Regions from separate parts of the Pseudomonas sp. FP2335 genome, predicted to be linked through region 3. Evidence: predicted binding sites of a transcription regulator. Region 3 holds the regulator's gene; each other region holds the start of a gene.
What was found. The regulator FliA, encoded in region 3, starts transcription of late flagellar genes. The targets are predictions, from matches to a motif close to CTAAAGTTTNNNNNNNNNNNGCCGNTAA.
Positions count from the first base shown of each region.

Region 1: the regulator FliA is predicted to act here: its motif matches at 1,835-1,862, upstream of PSH81_RS18380 (methyl-accepting chemotaxis protein).
Region 2: the regulator FliA is predicted to act here: its motif matches at 4,462-4,489, upstream of flgM (flagellar biosynthesis anti-sigma factor FlgM).

Region 1 covers NZ_CP117437.1:4,096,458-4,103,686, reverse strand. The annotation lists gene PSH81_RS18390 (FadR/GntR family transcriptional regulator) at 230-940, shown strand; gene PSH81_RS18385 (tRNA (adenine(22)-N(1))-methyltransferase TrmK) at 946-1,647, shown strand; gene PSH81_RS18380 (methyl-accepting chemotaxis protein) at 1,967-4,024, shown strand; gene PSH81_RS18375 (VOC family protein) at 4,116-4,571, opposite strand; gene PSH81_RS18370 (glutathione S-transferase family protein) at 4,704-5,330, shown strand; gene PSH81_RS18365 (hypothetical protein) at 5,513-6,766, opposite strand; gene PSH81_RS18360 (hypothetical protein) at 6,836-7,198, opposite strand.
Region 2 covers NZ_CP117437.1:4,603,010-4,610,238, reverse strand. The annotation lists gene PSH81_RS20670 (PA3371 family protein) at 191-370, opposite strand; gene PSH81_RS20665 (hypothetical protein) at 381-608, opposite strand; tRNA gene PSH81_RS20660 (tRNA-Arg) at 935-1,011, shown strand; gene PSH81_RS20655 (MFS transporter) at 1,280-2,674, shown strand; gene PSH81_RS20650 (flagellar brake protein) at 2,736-3,485, opposite strand; gene PSH81_RS20645 (flagella synthesis protein FlgN) at 3,582-4,052, opposite strand; gene flgM (flagellar biosynthesis anti-sigma factor FlgM) at 4,101-4,424, opposite strand; gene flgA (flagellar basal body P-ring formation chaperone FlgA) at 4,567-5,331, opposite strand; gene PSH81_RS20630 (chemotaxis protein CheV) at 5,413-6,345, shown strand; gene cheR (protein-glutamate O-methyltransferase CheR) at 6,390-7,217, shown strand.
Region 3 covers NZ_CP117437.1:4,257,362-4,264,590, forward strand. The annotation lists gene PSH81_RS19045 (chemotaxis protein CheA) at 1-1,253, opposite strand, end outside; gene PSH81_RS19050 (protein phosphatase CheZ) at 1,265-2,053, opposite strand; gene PSH81_RS19055 (chemotaxis response regulator CheY) at 2,072-2,446, opposite strand; gene fliA (RNA polymerase sigma factor FliA) at 2,615-3,355, opposite strand; gene fleN (flagellar synthesis regulator FleN) at 3,352-4,185, opposite strand; gene flhF (flagellar biosynthesis protein FlhF) at 4,292-5,608, opposite strand; gene flhA (flagellar biosynthesis protein FlhA) at 5,620-7,229, opposite strand, start outside.

The DNA.
Region 1 (7,229 bases), 160 kb from region 3:
TTATAAGGCCGTAGGGTTTATTGGTATTTTGGTTATTTGTCAGTGTTTGCTGGGTTTTTTAGGCTGTCTGGTGGGTGTGGATAGCTGTGGATGCCTTGGCGATGTGTTTGAGTCTGTGCCAAGCAAAAGATAGTCATCATACAAGTTGTGTGGGATTTTGAATCTGCCCGGCCTCGTCTGCGGGCAGGGTGTTAAGCTCCCACCAGCCCAGCCCCGTGGACCCGTAACGATGCCCAATGAAAACGGAACGCCTGTCCGTAAACGTTCCAACAACCTCGCCCAAGGCGTGCTCGACGCGCTGACCCAGCGCATCCTGCTCGGGCAGTTGCAGCCCGGTGAAAAGCTGCCATCCGAATCCACCATCGTGGCTGAACACGGGGTAAGCCGTACCGTGGTCCGCGAGGCGCTGTCCAAGTTGCAGGCCTCGGGGCTGGTGGAGACACGCCACGGCATCGGCACCTTTGTGCTCGCGCCGCAAGCTCAATCCGGCCTGCGCCTGCATGTGGACACGGTGGCCAGCGTGCGCAGCGTGCTCGAGTTGCGCTTGGGTCTTGAGGTGCAGGCGGTGGCGCTGGCCGCACTGCGCAGGAGTGATGAACAATTGGCGCGCATGCGTGTGGCGCTGAGTGACTACCAGGCTTGCCTGGCCAACAACGACAGTTGCGTGGAAGCAGACAAGCGCTTTCACCAGTTGATCGCCGAAGCCACCGGCAATACCTTCTTCACCGAAATCATGCTGCACCTGGGCAATGCGATGATTCCGCGCACCCAGGTCAAGGGCGCCGAGCGCGGCGGCGCGGACTTCGCCCAATTGGGCCAGTTGGCGCACCTGGAGCATGAGGCAATCTTCAATGCGATCAAGCGCCAGGACCCGGACGCCGCACGCGCCGCGATGGTGCTGCACTTGAGCAACAGTCGCGATCGTTTTTCGGGAGAGTAGGGCAGTTGAACGAACACACTTTATCCATGCGCCTGGAGCGCGTGGCGGCGAACGTGCCCGCCGGTGCACGCCTGGCCGATATCGGCTCCGACCACGCTTACCTGCCGGTGGCGTTGTTACGTCGTGGCGCAATCACCGCGGCGGTGGCGGGCGAGGTGGCGGCTACGCCCTTTCACGCGGCGCAGCGCACCGTGCGTGACAACGGTCTGGAACAACAGGTCAGCGTGCGCCTGGCCAAAGGCTTGGCGGCCATCGAGCCGCAAGACGGCATCACCGCGATCAGCCTGTGCGGCATGGGCGGCGAAACCATCCGCGACATTCTCGCCAGCGGCAAGGCGCACCTGAACGGCCGCGAGCGGCTGATCCTGCAACCCAACGGCGGTGAGCAACCGTTACGCCAATGGTTGATGGACAACGGCTACGCCATCCTTCACGAGGAGCTGCTGCACGAGAACCGCTTCTACTACGAAATCATCGTCGCCGAGCGCGGCGAGCCCGTGCGCTACAGCGCCGAGCAACTATACTTCGGCCCGTTGCACTTGCAGGCCCGCAGCCCGGTGTTTTTGGCCAAGTGGCAACGTACGCTGCGCGAGAAACAAAAGACCTTGGCCAGCCTTGAACAGGCGCGCCAGGCGGGGCTTGAGGACAAGTTGCAAGCGCTTGCGCGGCACGTCAGCTGGATCACCGCATTGTTGAAAGGCGAGTGAAAACAAAATGTGGCGAGGCCGCTTGCACCCTCTCCACAAGCACAGCGTTCGCCCTTGACTGACTGGTACCAGGGCCCGCTCCAGATCCGTTGTTTTGTACCAATGGTTACGCCTGTGAGCGGTACTGAGTGCTTTTGCCCCATTTCAGGGCAAGTGGCGTGCGCTTTTTGTGTGCCACCCCGCGTAACTCAAGCCTCCCACCCTACGGCCCGTATCTTGCTTGAGCCAATTTAATCAATGACATGGCGTTTTGCCGTTAGTCATTTCAAGGCTTCACCGTGCGGTGCACCGCGTGGGTCGTTTTAGGGAGTGGTCGGACATGCACAGCTTTTTATCACCCGGTATCCGCCTACTCGGCCGTTTTGGTTTCGCGCGCAAGTTCCAGATCCTGTTCTTCCTGTTCATGCTGCCCCTGGCCGGCAGCCTGTGGATGATCGGGCAGGACTACCGCGCCAAATTGACTGTGATCTCCAGCGAGCAGTCCGGCGTGCGCCAACTGCTGGCGATGGACGCGCTGGACGCCCAGTTGACCGCCCAGCGCAACCTGGCCGCACGCTGGAAAGCCGCCGACATCCTGCACGCCCCCACGCCGGCGGCGAAGGCGGCGATGGACAAGGTCGATGCCAACTTCCCGGTGCTGCTGCAAAGCCTGCAAACCCTCGGCGAGGCGCTCAAGGCCCAGCATGCCAGCGCCGATATCCTGACGCGCTTCGAGGCGTTGCAGGCCACGGTCAAGGGTATGGATTCCCAAGCCTTGCGTACCGTGGGCTGGTGGCCGGACGGCTATGATCGCTTCACCGCAGCCCTGACTGCGATGCAAACCCTGCGCGAACAGGTGACCCTGGACACCGGCCTGATCCTCGACCCATGGCTGGAAACCTACCTGCTGATGCAGATTTCCACCCAGCACACCCCCGACCTGATCGAGCGCATCGGACGCATGGCCAGTGTGGGCCAGTCGTCCATCGCGTCTGGCCAGTTCACCCTGCAAAGCCGCTTGCAGATGCGCGACCTGCGCGGCCGTATCGGCGATGCGCGGGATCAGTTGGTCAAGGCCGCCGCCTCGCTCAAGGCCAAGCAATACGCGGGCATCGAGGCGTGGACCGCGCAGTACGACAGCAGCCTGCAAGGCCTGGATAACCAACTCAAGGTCCTCGACGACGGCGTGTTCGGCGGCACCATCAAGCTCGATACCACAGCGTTCGAAAGCAGTGTCGATACCATGCTCGACAGCCTCGGCGCGCTGCGCAACCAGACGCTGAAGTCCCTGGATGCGCGGTTGAGCTATTACCACAACCGCTCGCTGCAGCAGATCATTCCCGTGGCGGTGACGTTCAGCCTGCTGGCGTTGGCGGCGCTGTACCTGTTTATGTGCCTGCAAGCCTCGATCCGCCGCAGCGCCAGTGGCATCACCACCCTGGCGGAGTCGCTGCGTGACGGCAACCTGTGTGTGGAAGTGGCGGTGCAAGGGCGTGACGAACTGGCGGCGATCAGCACTGCGCTGAACGTCGCAGTGGTGCAATTGCGCACCAGCCTGCTGGGGGTCAATCACGAGACCCAGCAATTGGGCTCGGCGGTGCTCACCCTCAATTCGCAATCAGGCAGCACCCTCAACGAAGTCGAAGACCAGCAACAACAGATCAGCCAGATTGCCGCCGCCGCGACCCAGTTGGCCGCCACGTCCATGGGCGTCGCGCGCAGTTGCGAACAAGCCTCGGGCAGCGCCCAGCAGACCCGGCGCATCGCCGAAGACAGCAGCCGCGACAGCCAGCGCACCACCGCGAGCATCCAGCAGCTCAACCGGCGCCTGACCGACACCGCCAATGCCTTGGAGCAAGTCAGCCAGCAGGGCCAGCAGATTCAATCGGTGGTCGACACCATCCGTGGCATTGCCGAGCAGACCAACCTGCTGGCGCTCAACGCCGCCATCGAAGCCGCCCGCGCCGGCGAACAGGGCCGTGGTTTTGCGGTGGTGGCCGATGAAGTGCGCAGCCTGTCGCAACGTACCCAGGCCTCCACCGCGCAGATCGCCAGCACCGTGGACAGCCTGCGCGCGACGGTGAGCCAGGCGGTCACCCTGATGGGCGCCGCGTGCGAGCAAGCGCTGACCGATGCCGAGTCCGTCACCGGGCTCGGCACGCGCCTGGGCGAGATCGCCGGCGCGGTGCAGAACGTCACCGACACCCTGGCGCAGATCGCCACGGCGGTAGAAGAACAGGCCGCGACGGCGGATGAAGTCAGCGGCAATATCCAGCAGGTGGACCAGGCGGCGGGGCGCTTGCTTGACGGTGCACGGGCGGTCAACCAGGCGGCCGATACCTTGAGCAAGGGCAGCCAGGCGTTGAGTGATAACACTGCACGGTTCCGGCTGAGCTGATCTCTGTTTGTGTCGCGCGCTTGTGTGGGAGGGGGTGAGCCTCTTCCCATCTTTGAGTGCCTTTCAGCATTTCGATGGGAGCGGGCGGCGATCAGTCAAATGCCTCTGCAATAAAGGCTTCCAGCGTTGCCGCTTCGAGGATTTCCATGGAGAAATGCCCGAAGCGCTTGGGCAACCAGATGATGCGTCCGCCGGACGGCGATTGCAGGTTCTCGCGGGCGAGCGGCGTGCCGTTTTCGTCTTCGGGTTGCACCCCAGCGGCGACCAGTTCGTCGTAGGCGATTTCGATGTCCGGCGTGGTGTAGCAATGCCGGTAAATCATCCCTTCGCCGTGGGCGTCCAGCAATGCGCGCAAGTTCCCCGCAATGGGCTGGACCAGCATGAAGCGCTCCTGCCCCAGCAGCACCACGGCATACCGCACGTGCAGGCCGCCGCGTTCCCACACGAACGTCTTGGAGATGCGGGCCTTGAGGATGTGCGCGTAGTAGGCGCAGGCCTCGTCGAGGTTTTCGACCAGTATGTCGACGTGACTGAATTTCAGATCCATGGTGCCTCTCCGTACGAGCCGATCCCCATCGTAACCATGGCGCCCGTCACACTGAAATATATTTCCTGGCACTCCAGGCCAGTGGCGTAGTCTCTTGCTCAGTCATTCACTGTCGCCCAGCGGAGCCACCCTATGATCACCGTCCACCACCTCAACAACTCCCGCTCGCAGCGCATCCTCTGGCTGCTCGAAGAACTCGGCCTGCCGTACCAGATCAAGCGTTACCAGCGCGATCCGAAGACCAACCTTGCACCGCCTGAACTCAAGGCCATCCACCCGCTGGGCAAATCCCCGGTGATCGAGGACGGCGGCCAGGTGCTGATCGAGTCCGCCGCGATCATCGACTACCTGATCCGCCGCCACGGCGCCGGCCGCCTGCAACCGGACCCGGCCAGCGCCGCCTACGACCAGTATGTGCAATGGCTGCACTTCGCCGAAGGGTCGGCGATGTTGCCGTTGATGCTCAACCTCTATGTCGGCCGCCTGGGCGAGGCGGGCGCGCCATTGCATCCGCGCATCGAATCGGAAGTGGCCAATTACCTGGGGTACCTGAACGACGTGCTGGGGCAGACGCCGTACCTGCTTGGGCATGAGTTGAGCGGCGCGGATATTCAGATGAGTTTTATTGGCGAAGTCGCCGGGGCGCAGGGCAAGTTGGCGGCGTATCCGCACCTGGCGGCGTGGGTGCAGAAATTCCAGGCACGCCCGGCGTATCGCAAGGCAGTGGAGCAAGGTGGCGAGTACGCATTCGCCAAATAACCCCCCTGATGTACACCAAACGGGCCACTGTAGTGAGCGGGCTTGCCCCGCGCCGGGTGGCGCAGCCGCCCCAAATCCCGGCACCTCGGTCCCCCTGCAACACCGCGGCGCATCGTTTGGGGCGGCTGCGCCACCCAGCGCGGGCAAGCCCGCTCACTACGGGTGCGTCGAGGCAGGGTGGGTTAGCGGACTACTTCGAGCGCGGTGTATTCATTTACGTAATGGGTTTGGCTCGAGGTCGATTCCAGCGTCAGGGCCACGCCCAGATCTTCGATGAACACGCGTGAGGTCTTGTAGTCGCCCTGGTCGCAGGCCAGCTTTATCGCGTCACCGGTCAAGGTTGCAAACACCTGGCGCGCCGGGATGCGCGCGCCGACGGTGCAGGTCAATGACGTGTCGATGGCCTTGTCGGTCGGCCGGGCGGGCACATTGACCATGTGCAACTTCGCGCTCAGCGTCTGGCCCTGGGTCCAGCTGGCGGGGATGTGCAGCTCGGCTTCACGGGTTTGCAGCACCCGGCCATCGCCCACGCCGTTCATTTTCGATTTCAGCTGGATCATGTCCGCCTGCGTCAGGCGGTCGACGTTAAAGGTCTTGCCGTAGACCTCGTTCTTCACCAGCAAACCACCCTCGGCCTTGAACGTGACCGAAGTCGGCTGGTCCTGGCTGCCATCGCCTTTGCGGGCGAAATAGGTGTAGCTCAGTGTCTTGAACTTGGGTTGCAGCAGGGGCGAGTCGAGGCGCTGGAGCACGTTGGCCGGCACTTCGACATCGCCGATCTCTGTTTCAGCCTGCGTACGTGGGTAGTCCGCCGGTGCAATGTCCGGCCGCAACTGCGCCAGCAGCCCCGCGTTGACCCCGCCCTGCACCGAACAGCTGATGCGCGATTGCGTGCCTTGCTTGCCTTCCGGTTCGACGATCAGCACACGCTCCACCTGGCGCAGGCCCGGCGCCTTGCCCGGCTGCGGTTTGATCGACAGCCAGCCGTTGCCGACCTTGAGCTCGCTGCGGGTGTATTCCTTGTCGCCTTTTTGCAGCGAGCCGGGCTGCTCCAGCAACGCGGTGAGGCGTTGTGCGACCTCATCGACACCGCCATCGACAATGAAGCCCCAGTAATAAAACAGGCCCAGCGCGCCAAGGTCGGTGACCTCATCGTTGTACGACAGCAGCTTCAGCCCGCCGATGGCCGGCGCGCTGACCGGCACCTGGTTGGCCTTGTGGTCGGCACGGTTTTTAACCGCGATCCAGGCGAAGTTCTTTTCCTGCTTGAGCGGCGCGTAGGCCTGCCAGGCGTCGCGGTGGCTGTTCAGGCTGCTGAAGAAACTCGCATCGCAACGGGTGAAGGCCTTGAGCGTGTCGGTCAGCGCGGCATCGGTGGCGTGGGCAGCAGTGGGGAGCAGCAGGGCACAGGTCAGCAGGGCGAACGGCAACTTCATGGGGCAGGACTTCCTTATCGAAGGGCGGGGAGCAGGGTGGGGCATTATCCAGCAGTTGGGCGCCGGGCTCTAGTTGGCGGAGCGGGTCAGGCGCAAACGCCAATTGCCGCCGTGACGGGCTTGGCAGTCTTCTTCGCAGTCGAACTGGACGCAGCGGTTCAGCGGCACGGGCGCGATGTCGGCAGCGTGCAGGGCCGTGGCGGTGAGTTCGCGGATGCGCGTGTCCAGGCCGGTGGCCAGGGCGTGGTCGCGGTGGGCACGGGTGTCGAAGACCCAGGTGATCACCAGGCTGCGCGGGAAGTCGGCGTAGTTGACCGTATGAGTCAGCCACTCGAAGCCCGGGATTTCGGCTTTGGCGGTTTCGCAGGCTTCGGTCAGGCTGGCGACGAGGCTGCGGTCGATGCGCGCGCTGTCGCGTTTTGAGAGGGCCATGGAACGCTCCGGAAAAAGGCAAGGGCCGCAG
Region 2 (7,229 bases), 350 kb from region 3:
TTTGCATTTTTGCGGACTGGTTGGAAAACTTTTCGGCGAAGGATTTCATCCAGTAATGATCGCGCAAAGCCCGGCCGCAAAAGGGTTTTAGGGCGCACATCGTATAGCAAAGTGGCCTTTTGCCCTTGAATTTAAGACTAGTGGCAATCTGCCGATTTACTAGCACGAGGCGACATAAGGTAGGTGGGAGTCAGCGCAGTACGGGGTCGAATTTGATCCGGCGACCCACGATGAGGGTCAGCAACAGAATGCCGGCAAACACGCCGCTGGCGATAAATGCGCTGGATTGCACGTCCCGCGCGCTGGCATTCAGTCCCAGGATGGCACTGGCTAGGGTCAGGCAAAGAAACAGCCAGGCGGACTTGTTCATTGCGGCGTCCTCAGAAAACCCAGTGTTCGGCGGATGGCGCTGCTTGAGTGCCCTGGGTCAGGTGAATGTCGGATTGCGGTTTGACGGCCATCACGGCCAGTTGCGGACGCTGTTGCAAATGATGGGGCACGGGCTGGTGCAGCTGCGCGGTGTCGTCGCTAGTGTTCGATTGGAAATGGAAGGCCACCAATGCCGCCAGGGCTGCGGTGTTGAGAGCTAACAGAAGGGCGCTGTTCATAATCATGTTCTCCGCAGCAGGCATGGCCGAGTTGGTTTTATAAGGGAAGTATTGCAGAACCCGTGCCAAGGTTTTAATTCAATAAAATCAGTGACTTAAGTGTAGTTTGGTGGGCTGTTTTATTGCAATTTGCAATGCTGGCATTTTGGGGTAATGCATTTTGCACGATGGCACCAAGTGCCCGGTTCCACGGGACCAAACGGCAGCCACCCCAGTAAGCTGCGGCCTACACTCAAAAAGCCTACAGACGACATGACAAAACCCAACCCGGCCGTTAACATGCACGCCGTCCGTCGCACCGCCCCTTGGCGAGATGACGGTCATTGGTCCCAGTAGCTCAATTGGATAGAGCATCCCCCTCCTAAGGGGAAGGTTGGCCGTTCGAACCGGCCCTGGGACACCAGATCCAAAGCCCCGCACAGATTGTTCTGGCGGGGCTTTTTTGTGGGTGCTTTTCAAAGATGTGTCGAACCTTGACGCTGTTCAGGGTTCACAGCAGGTGCGCGGTGTATTTATCACGATCTATGTACCTTGCAGCCAGCCGGGCAGCGTCTGACGGTTAAGCAAAATAATCCCCGGAAACAGCATATGCCGCCTGTCCGGACCCGCCCACCCAGGACTATCATGCCGATAGCCCTGTCTCTCACCGCAAGGAGCCGCTCGGAACGCCGATGCGCCAGATCTGGAAATCTTTTCGAGCCCTTTATTTCGCCTCTTTGATGATGCTGATCGGCTCCGGCCTGCTCAGTACTTACCTGGCCTTGCGCCTGGCAGCCGACCATGTGGACAGCCTTTGGGTCGGTGCGCTGATGGCGGCCAACTACTTTGGCCTGGTGCTGGGCGGTAAGATCGGGCATCGCCTGATTGCCCGGGTCGGGCATATCCGCGCGTATGCCACCTGTGCCGGGATCGTCGGCGCGGCGGTGCTGGGGCATGGCCTGATTGACTGGCTGCCGGCGTGGATCGTACTGCGGGTCATTGTCGGCCTGGGGATGATGTGCCAGTACATGGTCATCGAGAGTTGGCTGAATGAACAGGCGGACGCCAAGCAGCGCGGTGTGGTGTTCAGCGGCTACATGATCGCCTCCTACCTGGGGCTGGTGCTGGGTCAATTGATCCTGGTGATGCACCCCCAGCTCGGCCTCGAATTGCTGATGTTGGTCGCGTTGTGCTTTGCCCTGTGCCTGGTGCCGGTGGCGATGACCCGACGGATTCACCCGGCGCCGCTGCATCCGGCGCCGATGGAGCCGCGCTTCTTTATCAAGCGGGTGCCGCAGTCGCTGAGTACGGTGCTGGGTGCGGGGTTGATCGTCGGTTCGTTCTACGGCCTGGCGCCGCTGTATGCCTCGCAGCAAGGCTTGAGTACCGAGCAGGTCGGTCTGTTCATGGGTAGCTGCATTTTTGCCGGTCTGGTGGTGCAGTGGCCGTTGGGCTGGTTGTCTGATCGCTATGATCGCGCCCTGTTGATTCGTTGTTTCGCGCTGTGCCTGGCGGTGGCGGCGTTGCCGTTGGCGGTGCTCACCCAGGTGCCGTTGGAAGTGCTGTTCGTGGCTGGGTTCGTGTGTTCCCTGGTGCAGTTCTGTCTGTATCCGCTCGCTGTGGCGTTCTCCAATGACCACGTGGAAGGTGATCGCCGCGTCTCGCTCACCGCGATGCTGCTGGTGACCTACGGCGTGGGTGCCAGTATCGGGCCGTTGCTGGCCGGTGTGGTGATGAAGCTGTTCGGCAGCCAAATGCTGTACGCGTTCTTCAGCCTGTGTGCGTTGATCCTGGTGTGGCGCATCCGGCCGAAGGCGGTGACCAATCTGCATCAGGTGGACGATGCGCCGCTGCATCACGTGGCCATGCCCGACAGCATGTCCAGTTCGCCGCTGGTGGCGGCGCTGGACCCGCGGGTCGATGAACAGGTGGTGCAAGAGCAGATGCAGACCGCTGCGCCGCAAGAGCCTGAGGTCGAGACTGAAGCCGATGCACAGCCAGCGGTTGAAGAGCCTGCCTTCGAAGGGCCACCGGAGCCCTTGGGCCCCGAAGAGCATCCCCATGACTTGAGCAGGGCACGCCCCTGAATGCAAAAACGGGCAGATCCCATCAGGATCTGCCCGTTTTTTTTGCTGCATGCGTTAAGGCTTAAAAGTCGTCGTCTTTGTCAAAACGCCGTGCTTCACGTTGCAGTTGGTACACAAATCGTTCGACCTGGCGTTGTACCAGGCCACTCATGTTGTGGAAGCGCACGCCAGCGAAGGTGGTGTTGATCTTCTCTTCGAAGTGCAGGTAACGCAGTTCGACGGAGGTGGTCATGCTGCCGAAGGGCAGGGCGGCGATAAAGCGGTCATAGACCTGGCCCAGTTGCAGGCGCTCGGAGATGTCGCCTTCAAAACGCAATTTGCAGCCAGTGGCGGAGATGTCCAGCAGCTTGCCGCTGACCGGCGCCTTGAGTTTCTCGCCGCCCAGCTCGATGTTCACCAGTTGTGCCAGCTTCAGCGCGGCGCGAAAGGCATTGCGGCGCTGGTGGTAGACCACCTCGTCCGGCATGCTGCCGGTGTAGATACGGTGGCCGTCTTTTTCACTGATGGTGTAGGTGCCGTTGCTTTCCCAGGCGACGCGCACGCCTTCGTGGAAACCTTCGATGCGAAACGGTTCGCCGCTTTCGAGGAAGCGCTCGCCATCGCGCGGAATCATTTCGTCCAGTGCCAGGGTCTTTTTGTCCCGGTCGACGTCCACCAGATAGCTTTGGAAGCGCTGGCTGCGTTCGTGGAAGGTGATGATCAGCGGGTCGTGGCTTTCTTGCAGCATCCGCAAGGTGCCGACAATTTCCAGGGGCGTAGTGAGTACCTTGGGTGGCTGCGGTGCATCTTCCGCATTAAGGGCGTTGAACACGGTTCTTCCATCTCCAGACAAAATACGACTACACGCAAGAACCGGCATTTTGCCAGTATGTGGCGCGCCTTGGATAGGGCGCGCTGTAAACCGGCGTCAGGCTTGGCTGCGGGTGCTTGGCTTGACCAGGCGTGAGGTGGAGCCTTGGGCGTTGTACAAGGCTGGAGGCTCACCGCCATGGAGTATACGCAACTGGTTGGCGGTCGTGGCTTGCTGAAGTTGGATCGACTGACCGTTGAGCAGGTTGGCTTCCTGGCATTGGGCGAGCAATTGATTGAGTTCTTTGCTCTGCGCCAGCAACTGGTCGCCGACGGAGGAGTGACTGGCCAATTGTGCGAGGCCGTCGTGGTCAGCGGGCAGGCCCAGGCTGAGGAGAATTTCACTGCGTTTCTTGCCGTGTTGTTCCAGCAGCACGATCAACGACTGCTTGCGTGCCAGGATTTCTTCCAGCAGGGGCATGTCCCGGCCATAGAGGGCCAGGGATTCTTCTTTTAGCAGCTCGAGCAAATGTTGCGTCGGCGCCAGATCATCAATGATCAGTTGAAGCAGGTTTTCGTCGTGGTGCATGGCTGGCCTTGGGGTTTAAGCGTCCAAAAGCCCGGCGCAGGCCTTTGCCTAGCGCTCGGCTTCGAAGTTAAGCAGCTTGCTGGCTACACGGTTGCTGTCGACTTTGTAGCTGCCATCGGCGATTGCTTGTTTCAATTCGGCCACGCGGGCCTTATTGACAATCGGCTGATCGCGCAGCGAGTCAGTGACCTTCTGCAACTGTTGAGCCTCATTGCTCAGGTGTACGGATTCCCCGCTTTGGCTGGCGCCAACCTGTTCTGCCTTGGCGGGCAGCGGTTGCGACTTGGCTTCTACGCTGTCCTTGGCACCGCTGGTGCGCGTAGAGCCGGGCAAAGCCTGGGTACTGTTTAAACGGCTGAAATCGATGACCATGATAAAAAAACCTCTGGGTATTTGGACGCTTGCCATGTTTTCGGCCATACCCGGACAAACTTTAGGCTCGATTGACAATAAACCTGCGCGCGCTGACGTCTGACGCACAGTGTAGAAAAAGCCGGCGCCCGATACCAGTGATCTATAAAGCCACTTCGACTTGCCCCGGGGCTGTCACCCGCGCCTTGATCACTCGATTGGAGTTGAGGTTCTTTACCCGTATCTGTTCGCTCATGCCGCCGTTGGACAGCGCTTCCCCTGGCATTTTCACCTGCAACGCACCGCTGCTCGCGGAAATAACCACCTGATCACCTTTGCGAATTACCTCGGCCTGCTCCAGATGCACCAGGGTAATGACCTGATCGGTGACCACTGGTCGGGTCAATTTCTGCCCGACGGCCTGGTCCACGGAGGTAAGGTAGCCCTGGCTGATCAGGCTGATGTCGCGTTCACGCAGTACAACATCGTCTAGACCGATGATGCCGGTGCGCTTCAGCGGGCGGGCGACCACCACCACATCGCGGAACAGTTTGACCTGCGCCGGCACGAACACCGTCCAGGGTGACGCGCCTTCGCAGCGCACTTTGACCGTCACGCGACCAATGGGCTGGGCGGGGCTTTCCAGGGTGGCTGTCAATTCCTTGTCGCACATTGGCATGCGCAAACGCGGGTCCAATGGGTTGACTTGGATTTCATAACGCCCCGGCGTCTGTGTGGTTGCCAGATAATCTTCTACAGTGAACTCAAGAAACCCCTGAGTGACGCCGATAAGTAGATCAGGCAAGGTGACGTTGTCCGCGCGGGCCGCGCTGTTGAGGCCCAGGGCGAACAATGCCAGCGAGACGCAGAGCAATCTGCTGTACCGTGGTAATTGAAGGCGTCGGGAAACTGTCGTTTTAATATCCATAGCCAATAATTAGCAAAGCTCGTGCCGTTTAGAGTTGGGTGCGCGTCGCACCCTCAAAGGTTTTAGCGTAGGAGTCTGGGCATGGCAGGAGTAATGGATTCAGTAAACCAGCGCACACAGCTGGTAGGGCAGAATCGCCTGGAGTTGTTGCTTTTTCGCCTGGATGGCAAACAGCTATATGGCATCAACGTATTCAAGGTGCGGGAGGTGCTGCAATGTCCCAAGCTGACGATCATGCCCAAGTCCAGCCCGGTGGTGTGTGGCGTCGCCAACATCCGTGGTGCGACCATCCCGATTCTTGACCTGGCCCTCGCCACTGGTTCGTCCGGTTTGCAGGACCGCGAAAGCCCGTTCGTGATCATTACCGAGTACAACACCAAGACCCAGGGGTTCCTGGTGCGCTCGGTGGAGCGCATCGTCAACATGAACTGGGAAGAGATCCATCCACCACCCAAGGGCACCGGCCGCGATCACTACCTAACGGCGGTGACGCGGGTCGATAACCAGTTGGTGGAAATCATCGACGTGGAGAAGATCCTCGCCGAAGTGGCGCCGACCTCGGAATCGATTTCGGTGGGTGTGGTCGACGCTGAAACCGCACACAAGGCAATTTCGCTGCGTGTGCTGACGGTGGACGACTCGTCGGTGGCGCGCAAACAGGTGACCCGTTGTCTGGAAACCATCGGTGTTGAGGTGGTGGCGCTCAATGACGGCCGCCAGGCCCTGGATTACCTGCGCAAGCTGGTGGATGACGGCAAGAAGCCGGAAGAAGAGTTCTTGATGATGATTTCCGACATCGAGATGCCGGAAATGGACGGATACACCCTCACGGCCGAGATCCGCAACGATCCACGCATGCAAAAATTGCATATCATCCTGCATACTTCATTGTCAGGCGTATTCAATCAGGCGATGGTCAAGAAAGTCGGTGCCGATGACTTCCTGGCCAAATTCCGCCCTGATGACCTGGCAAACCGGGTAGTCGACCGGATCAAGGCAGCAGATCACGGCTAGGGGCATTTGCCCCTGGCGGTCACACGATTTAAGAGGCGGTATCATTGTCTACGGGTAATTTGGATTTCGAACAGTTCCGGGTCTTCCTGGAAAAAGCCTGTGGCATATTGCTCGGTGAAAACAAGCAGTACCTGGTATCCAGCCGTCTCAACAAACTGATGGAACAGCAGGGCATCAAATCCCTGGGTGAGTTGGTGCAGCGTATCCAGGGCCAGCCGCGCAGCGGGCTCAAGGAAATGGTGGTCGATGCCATGACCACCAACGAAACCCTGTGGTTTCGTGATACCTACCCGTTTGAAGTGCTCAAGAGCAAAGTGCTTCCGGAGGCCATCAAGGCCAGCCCGGGCCAGCGCTTGCGCATCTGGTCGGCGGCCTGCTCCTCGGGGCAGGAACCGTATTCGATCTCGATGTCCATCGATGAGTTCGAGCGGACCAACATGGGCCAGCTCAAGGCCGGTGCGCAGATCGTCGCCACCGACTTGTCCGGCACCATGCTCACCAACTGCAAGACCGGCGAATACGACAGCCTGGCGCTGGGCCGTGGCTTGTCCCAGGAGCGCCTGCAACGTTACTTCGAGCCGAAAGGGGCAGGACGTTGGGCGGTCAAGGCGCCGATCAAGAACCGGGTGGAGTTTCGCTCGTTCAACCTGCTCGACAGCTACGCCAGCCTGGGCAAGTTCGACATGGTGTTCTGCCGCAACGTGCTGATCTACTTCTCGGCCGAAGTGAAGAAAGACATCCTGTTGCGCATCCATGGCACGCTCAAGCGTGGCGGCTATTTGTTCCTTGGTGCTTCCGAGGCGTTGAACGGTCTGCCGGATCACTACCAGATGGTGCAGTGCAGCCCTGGGATCATCTACCAGGCCAAGTAAGCATCAAAAACG
Region 3 (7,229 bases):
GTTTTCATCACGGCGGTTTGCAGGTCGGCGGTGACCACGTCGAGGTTCGACACGGCCTTCTGCATGGCCTCGTCGCCGCTGTTCAGGCCCAGGCGCACCAGGCGGTTACGCACCAGCACCAGTTCGCCGACCATGTTCATGATGTCGTCCAGGCGTGCGGTATCAACCCGCACGGTGGTTTCGGCTTCACTGGCAGGTTTTTCAGCGCCAGCCGGTGCAGGTGCCGCGGCACGTGCAGGGGCGGCGGCGGCGGGCGCCGCAGCAGGCGCGGGAGCCGGTTTGGCGGCTGCCGGAGTCGCAGCTTTCGCCGCCGCTGCTGGCGCCGGCGTGGCGACCTTGGCCGTCGCGCCCACTTCGGTGAACTTGCCTTTGCCGTGCAGTTCGTCCAGCAACGACTCGAACTCGTGATCGGAGATCAGTCCATCGCCGGCAGGTGCGGCAGGGGCAGCAGGCGTGGCAGCCGCCGCGGTTGGTGCGGTGGCTGCGACGGCGGGCAAGGCGTCGGCCGCAAACGTGCCCTTGCCATGCAGCTGGTCGAGCAACGCTTCAAATTCGTCGTCGGTGATGTCGGTGCTGGTCGAGGCGGCTGGCGCTTCGGCAGGCGTTTCGGTCGGCGCGGCAGGTGCCACCGCGTCGGCGGCGAACTGGCCTTTGCCGTGCAGCTGGTCGAGCAGCGATTCGAATTCAGCGTCGGTAATGTCTTCACCCGTCGGCGCCGCAACGGGCGCTGCCGGAGCTTCAGCCTCGGCCTTGACCGCGCTGAGGGAGTTGAGCAGTTGCTCGAACTCGCTGTCGGTCACGTCCGCTTCGGGCTCTGCCACAGGTTCCGGCACAGCTTCAGCCACCGGTGCCGCCGACATGTCGGCAGGCTCGGCATAGCGCGCCAGGGCGGCCAGCAGTTCCGGCGTAGCTGCGGTGATCGGGGCACGTTCACGCACTTGGCTGAACATGCCGTTGACCGCATCCAGTGCTTCGAGAATCACGTCCATCAACTCCGAGTCGACGTGCCGCTCACCCTTGCGCAGGATGTCGAACACGTTCTCGGCGATGTGGCAGCACTCCACCAGCTCATGGAGCTGGAGGAAGCCGGCGCCCCCTTTTACAGTATGAAAACCGCGAAAAATTGCATTGAGCAGGTTCGCATCATCCGGTCGGCTTTCCAGCTCGACCAGTTGCTCGGACAACTGCTCTAAAATTTCGCCGGCCTCTACAAGGAAATCCTGAAGGATCTCTTCATCGGCGCCGAAGCTCATGTGGGTGCTCCTTAGAAGCCTAAACTGGATAACAGGTCATCGACATCATCTTGACCCGATACAACGTCTTCACGTTTATCGGCATGAATCTGCGGACCTTCACCCTTGGCGAGATGTTTTTGTGGATCTTTTTCCGAGAGGATCGCTTCGCGGTCATGTTCGATGCCGGCAAAACGGTCAACCTGGCCTGCCATGAGCACCAATTTGAGCAAATTGCTTTCCACTTCGGTGACCAATTGGGTCACACGCTTGATCACCTGACCGGTGAGGTCCTGGTAATCCTGGGCCAGCAGAATGTCATTGAGGTTGCTGGAAACCATGCGGTTTTCCTGCTCACTGCGTGACAGGAAACCTTCGACCCGACGTGCCAACTCACGAAACTCTTCGGCCCCGACTTCGCGGCGCATGAAGCGACCCCAGTCGTGGCTCAAGGCCTGGGCTTCGGTGGCCATGCCATTGACCAGAGGCGTGGCGTTTTCCACCAGGTCCATGGTGCGGTTGGCCGCTGCCTCAGTCAGCCTGACCACATAGGACAGGCGCTCGGTGGCATCGGTGATCTGCGAGATCTCTTCGGCCTGGGGCATGTGCGGGTCGATCTGGAAATTGACGATCGCACTATGCAGCTCACGCGTGAGCTTGCCCACTTCCTGGTACAGGCCGCGGTCACGGGTCTGGTTGAGCTCATGGATCAACTGCACCGCGTCGCCGAACTGGCCTCTCTCAAGGCAGTCGACCAACTGGTGAGCATGCTTTTTCAGGGTCGACTCGAAGTCTCCCTGTGATGTTTCTTTATGCTCCATAGCTCCCCCGCGATGGCATTAGCCGTGGATGCGTTCGAAGATTTTTTCGATCTTCTCTTTCAAGGCCAATGCAGTGAAAGGTTTGACCACGTAACCGTTTACCCCGGCTTGGGCGGCTTCGATGATCTGTTCACGCTTGGCTTCGGCGGTCACCATCAACACGGGCAGGCCGCGCAGCTTTTCGTCGGCACGCACGTGACGCAGCAGGTCGATACCGGTCATGCCCGGCATGTTCCAGTCGGTTACCAGAAAGTCGATGCTCCCGCTGTTGAGGATCGGAATCGCCGTAAGGCCGTCATCCGCCTCGACCGTGTTTGTGAACCCAAGGTCACGCAACAGGTTTTTAATGATCCGCCGCATCGTTGAGAAGTCATCAACGATGAGGATTTTCATGTTCTTGTCCAATTCGACCTCCAAGCAGTCTTAAACGCGCCCAGCACCTGGACGCGCCATTTCAATCAACAGGCGTTACACAAAAAGGACTGCCCAGGGCACCACGGCGCAAAACCGCAAAAGCGTCACGCCTTCACGGTCTCGTCTGCAGTGTCCCCACACTGCCTGTCAGCGCGCGCGCCACTCTCCCAACCGCCCCCGCAAGCGGGCTGCGCACTGGCTATGCAGCTGGCTGACACGCGATTCGCTGACCCCCAGGACCTCACCGATTTCCTTGAGGTTCAGCTCTTCGTCGTAGTACAGCGCCAACACCAGTCGCTCACGCTCCGGCAAATTGGCAATCGCGTCCGCCAACGCGCCCTGGAAGCGTTCATCCTCCAGGTCGCGCGACGGCTCAAGATGTGCACTCGCGCCGTCCTCGTGCAGCCCTTCGTGTTCGCCGTCCTGTAGCAGGTCGTCGAAGCTGAACAGGCGGCTGCCCAAGGTATCGTTCAAAATCCCGTAATAATCGTCGAGACTCAATTGGAGTTCGGCCGCAACTTCGTGATCTTTAGCGTCGCGACCGGTTTTTGCTTCAATTGCACGAATTGCGTCACTGACCATGCGCGTATTGCGGTGTACCGACCGCGGCGCCCAATCACCTTTACGCACCTCATCGAGCATCGCGCCACGGATACGGATGCCCGCGTACGTCTCGAAACTGGCACCCTTGCTCGCATCGTATTTGGTCGACACTTCAAGCAGGCCGATCATGCCGGCCTGGATCAAGTCTTCGACCTGCACACTCGCCGGCAGGCGCGCCAGCAGGTGATAGGCGATGCGCTTGACCAGCGGCGCATAGCGCTCGATCAATTCGCCCTGGCTGTCACGTGCCGACTTCTTGTAAAGGTTGTAGCCGCTGGATGTCATAGCACAGGTCCCGCGCTCGTCTGATGCACCAATCGCTCGACGAAAAACTCCAGATGCCCCCGGGGATTGGCGGGCAATGGCCAAGTATCGACCTTCTGAGCAATAGCCTTGAACGCCAGTGCGCACTTCGAACGAGGGAACGCTTCATAGACCGCACGCTGCTTTTGCACGGCCTTGCGCACGCACTCGTCATAGGGAACTGCGCCTACGTATTGTAAGGCGACATCAAGAAAGCGATCCGTGACCTTGGTCAACTTGGCGAACAGGTTGCGCCCTTCCTGCGGGCTCTGGGCCATGTTGGCCAGGACGCGGAAGCGGTTCATGCCGTAGTCACGGTTAAGCAATTTGATCAGGGCGTAGGCATCGGTGATCGAGGTGGGTTCATCGCAGACCACCAGCAAGACTTCCTGCGCGGCGCGCACGAAGCTGACCACCGACTCGCCGATCCCGGCGGCGGTGTCGATCACCAGCACGTCGAGGTTGTCGCCAATGTCGCTGAACGCCTGGATCAGGCCGGCATGCTGCGCCGGGCTCAGGTGCACCATGCTCTGGGTGCCGGAGGCAGCCGGTACGATGCGGATCCCGCCAGGCCCCTGGAGCAGCACATCACGCAGCTCGCAGCGGCCCTCGATCACATCGGCGAGGGTGTGTTTGGGCGTCAGCCCCAGCAGAACGTCGACGTTCGCCAGACCCAGGTCAGCATCCAGCAACATGACCCGACGGCCAAGCTCTGCCAGGGCCAGGGACAAATTCACTGACACGTTAGTTTTCCCGACGCCACCTTTGCCGCCGGTCACCGCGATCACCTGTACGGGATGCATGCTGCCCATTTTATTTCTTTACCTTGTCTTGCTTAGACGCAGGCTACATGGCTTGGCCGCGTGAATCGCTTGCAGACCAACGATGTAGATACATTTCACGGTGTTCGCCCTGCCCTCAACCCACCCGCTTTGCCGGGTTGTGGTAGAGGTCGGCGAACATATCGGCCATCGCTTCCTCGCTAGGCTCTTCTTGCATTTGCACGCTGACAGCGCGGCTGACCAACTGATGACGGCGCGGCAGATGCAAATCATCCGGGATCCGCGGCCCGTCGGTCAGGTAGGCGACCGGTAATTCATGGCTGATCGCCAGGCTCAATACTTCGCCCAGGCTCGCCGTCTCATCCAGTTTAGTCAGGATGCAGCCGGCCAGGCCGCAACGTTTGTAGCTGTGGTATGCAGCGGTAAGAACCTGTTTCTGGCTGGTGGTTGCAAGCACCAGGTAATTTTTCGACTTGATGCCACGCCCGGCCAGGCTTTCCAGTTGCATGCGCAGCGCCGGATCGCTGGCCTGCAGGCCGGCGGTGTCGATCAGCACCACGCGCTTGCGCAGCAGCGGATCGAGGGCGTTGGCCAGGGACTGGCCCGGGTCGACGTGGGTTACCGACACATTGAGGATACGGCCCAGGGTCTTGAGCTGCTCCTGGGCGCCGATGCGGTAGCTGTCCATGCTCACCAGCGCGATGTTGTGCGCGCCGTACTTGAGCACATAACGCGCGGCCAGCTTGGCCAGCGTGGTGGTCTTGCCCATGCCGGCAGGGCCGACCATGGCGATCACACCGCCCTCTTCCAGGGGCTCGATTTCCGGGGTGACGATCATCCGCGCCAGGTGCGCCAACAGCATGCGCCAGGCTTGGCGAGGTTCCTCGATTTCGGTGGTCAGTGCCAGCAGGTCGCGGGACAACGGGCCGGACAGGCCGATGCGTTGCAGGCGGCGCCACAGGTTGGCCTGGGCCGGCTTGCTGCCTTGCAACTGTGTCCACGCCAGGGAGCCCAGCTGCACTTCCAGCAGCTCACGCAGGCCATTGAGTTCAAAGCGCATCGAGTCGAACACACGCTGGTCGACTGCGCCCGCCGGTGGCGGCGCTGCAGGACGCGGTGGTTCGGTGAAGGTGGGCTCAACCAAGGGCTCCGCAGCGGTCAGCGGCAGGCCGGCGAACAACTGGCGATTGGTGGTGGCATCGCTGTCGCCGCGCATGCTCAGTTCGGCCTGGGCCGACACAATGCGCGAGGCGGTCTTGCGCAGCTCGTCTTCGAGTTCCATGTTCGGCACACGCGGCGCCAGCGCCGAAGGCGTGTAATCCAGGGCAGCCGTCAGCTCGACACCGCCGGCAATACGACGGTTACCGATAATCGCGGCATCGGCGCCCAGCTCATCACGCACCAGTTTCATGGCCTGACGCATATCGGCGGCGAAAAAACGCTTCACTTGCATAACCCACTACCTCAGCCGTTGGGCCCTACTGTCGCGACGATAGTCACTTGCTTGTTGTCAGGAATTTCCTGATAAGCCAAAACGTGCAAATTCGGAACTGCCAGGCGTCCAAACCGCGACAACATCGCCCGGACGGGGCCGGCCACCAGCAGAATCACCGGATGGCCCTGCATTTCCTGGCGTTGTGCGGCGTCGATCAACGAACGCTGCAGTTTTTCAGCCATGCTTGGCTCCAGCAGAACGCCCTCTTCCTGGCCTTGTCCTGCCTTCTGAATACTATTGAGCAATATTTGTTCCAACCTTGGCTCCAAGGTGATCACAGGCAGCTCAGACTCAGTCCCTACAATGCTTTGCACGATGGCGCGAGACAATCCGACACGCACCGCCGCCACCAGCGCGGCGGTATCTTGACTCTTGGCGGCATTGTTGGCGACGGCCTCGGCGATGCTGCGAATGTCGCGCACCGGCACCTGTTCGGCCAGCAGCGCCTGCAACACCTTGAGCAACTGCGACAGCGACAGCACGCCCGGCACCAGCTCTTCTGCGAGTTTTGGCGAAGCCTTGGCCAGCAAACCCATCAATTGCTGGACTTCCTCGTGGCCGATCAGCTCGTGGGAGTGCTTGTACAAGATCTGGTTGAGGTGGGTGGCGACCACGGTGCTGGCGTCAACCACGGTGTAGCCCAGGGACTGCGCCTGGCTGCGTTGGCTGATTTCGATCCACACCGCTTCCAGGCCAAAAGCCGGATCTTTGGCGGTAATGCCGTTGAGGCTGCCGAATACCTGGCCGGGGTTGATCGCCAACTCGCGGTCCGGGTAGATCTCGGCTTCGGCGAGGATCACGCCCATCAGGGTCAGGCGGTAGGCACTGGGGGCCAGGTCGAGGTTGTCGCGGATGTGCACGGTGGGCATCAGGAAGCCCAGGTCCTGGGACAATTTTTTGCGCACGCCCTTGATCCGCGCCAGCAGCTGGCCGCCCTGGTTGCGGTCCACCAGCGGGATCAGGCGGTAGCCGACTTCCAGGCCGATCATGTCGATCGGGGTCACGTCGTCCCAGCCCAGCTCCTTGGTTTCCGAGGCGCGGGCCGGGGACGGCAGCAGTTCCTGCTGGCGCGCCACCTCTTGCAGGGCCTGGACCTTGACCGCGTTTTGCTTTCTCCAGAACAGGTACGCCGCGCCGCCTGCCAGGGCCGCCATGCTCAGGAACGATACGTGGGGCATGCCCGGCACGATGCCCATGATCGCCATGATGCCCGCCGCCACGGCCAGGGCCTTGGGCGAGGCAAACATCTGCCGGCTGATCTGCTTGCCCATGTCTTCGGAGCCCGAGGCACGGGTCACCATGATCGCGGCAGCTGTGGATAACAACAGTGATGGCAATTGCGCCACTAAACCGTCACCGATGGTCAGCAAGGCGTACACCTTGCCCGCATCGCCGAAGGTCATGCCGTGCTGGAAGATACCGACGGCCATGCCACCGATCAGGTTGATGAACAGAATCAGCAGGCCGGCGATGGCGTCACCGCGCACGAACTTGCTGGCACCGTCCATGGAACCGTAGAACTCGGCTTCCTGGGCGACTTCCAGGCGGCGAGTCTTGGCTTGGTTCTGGTCGATCAGGC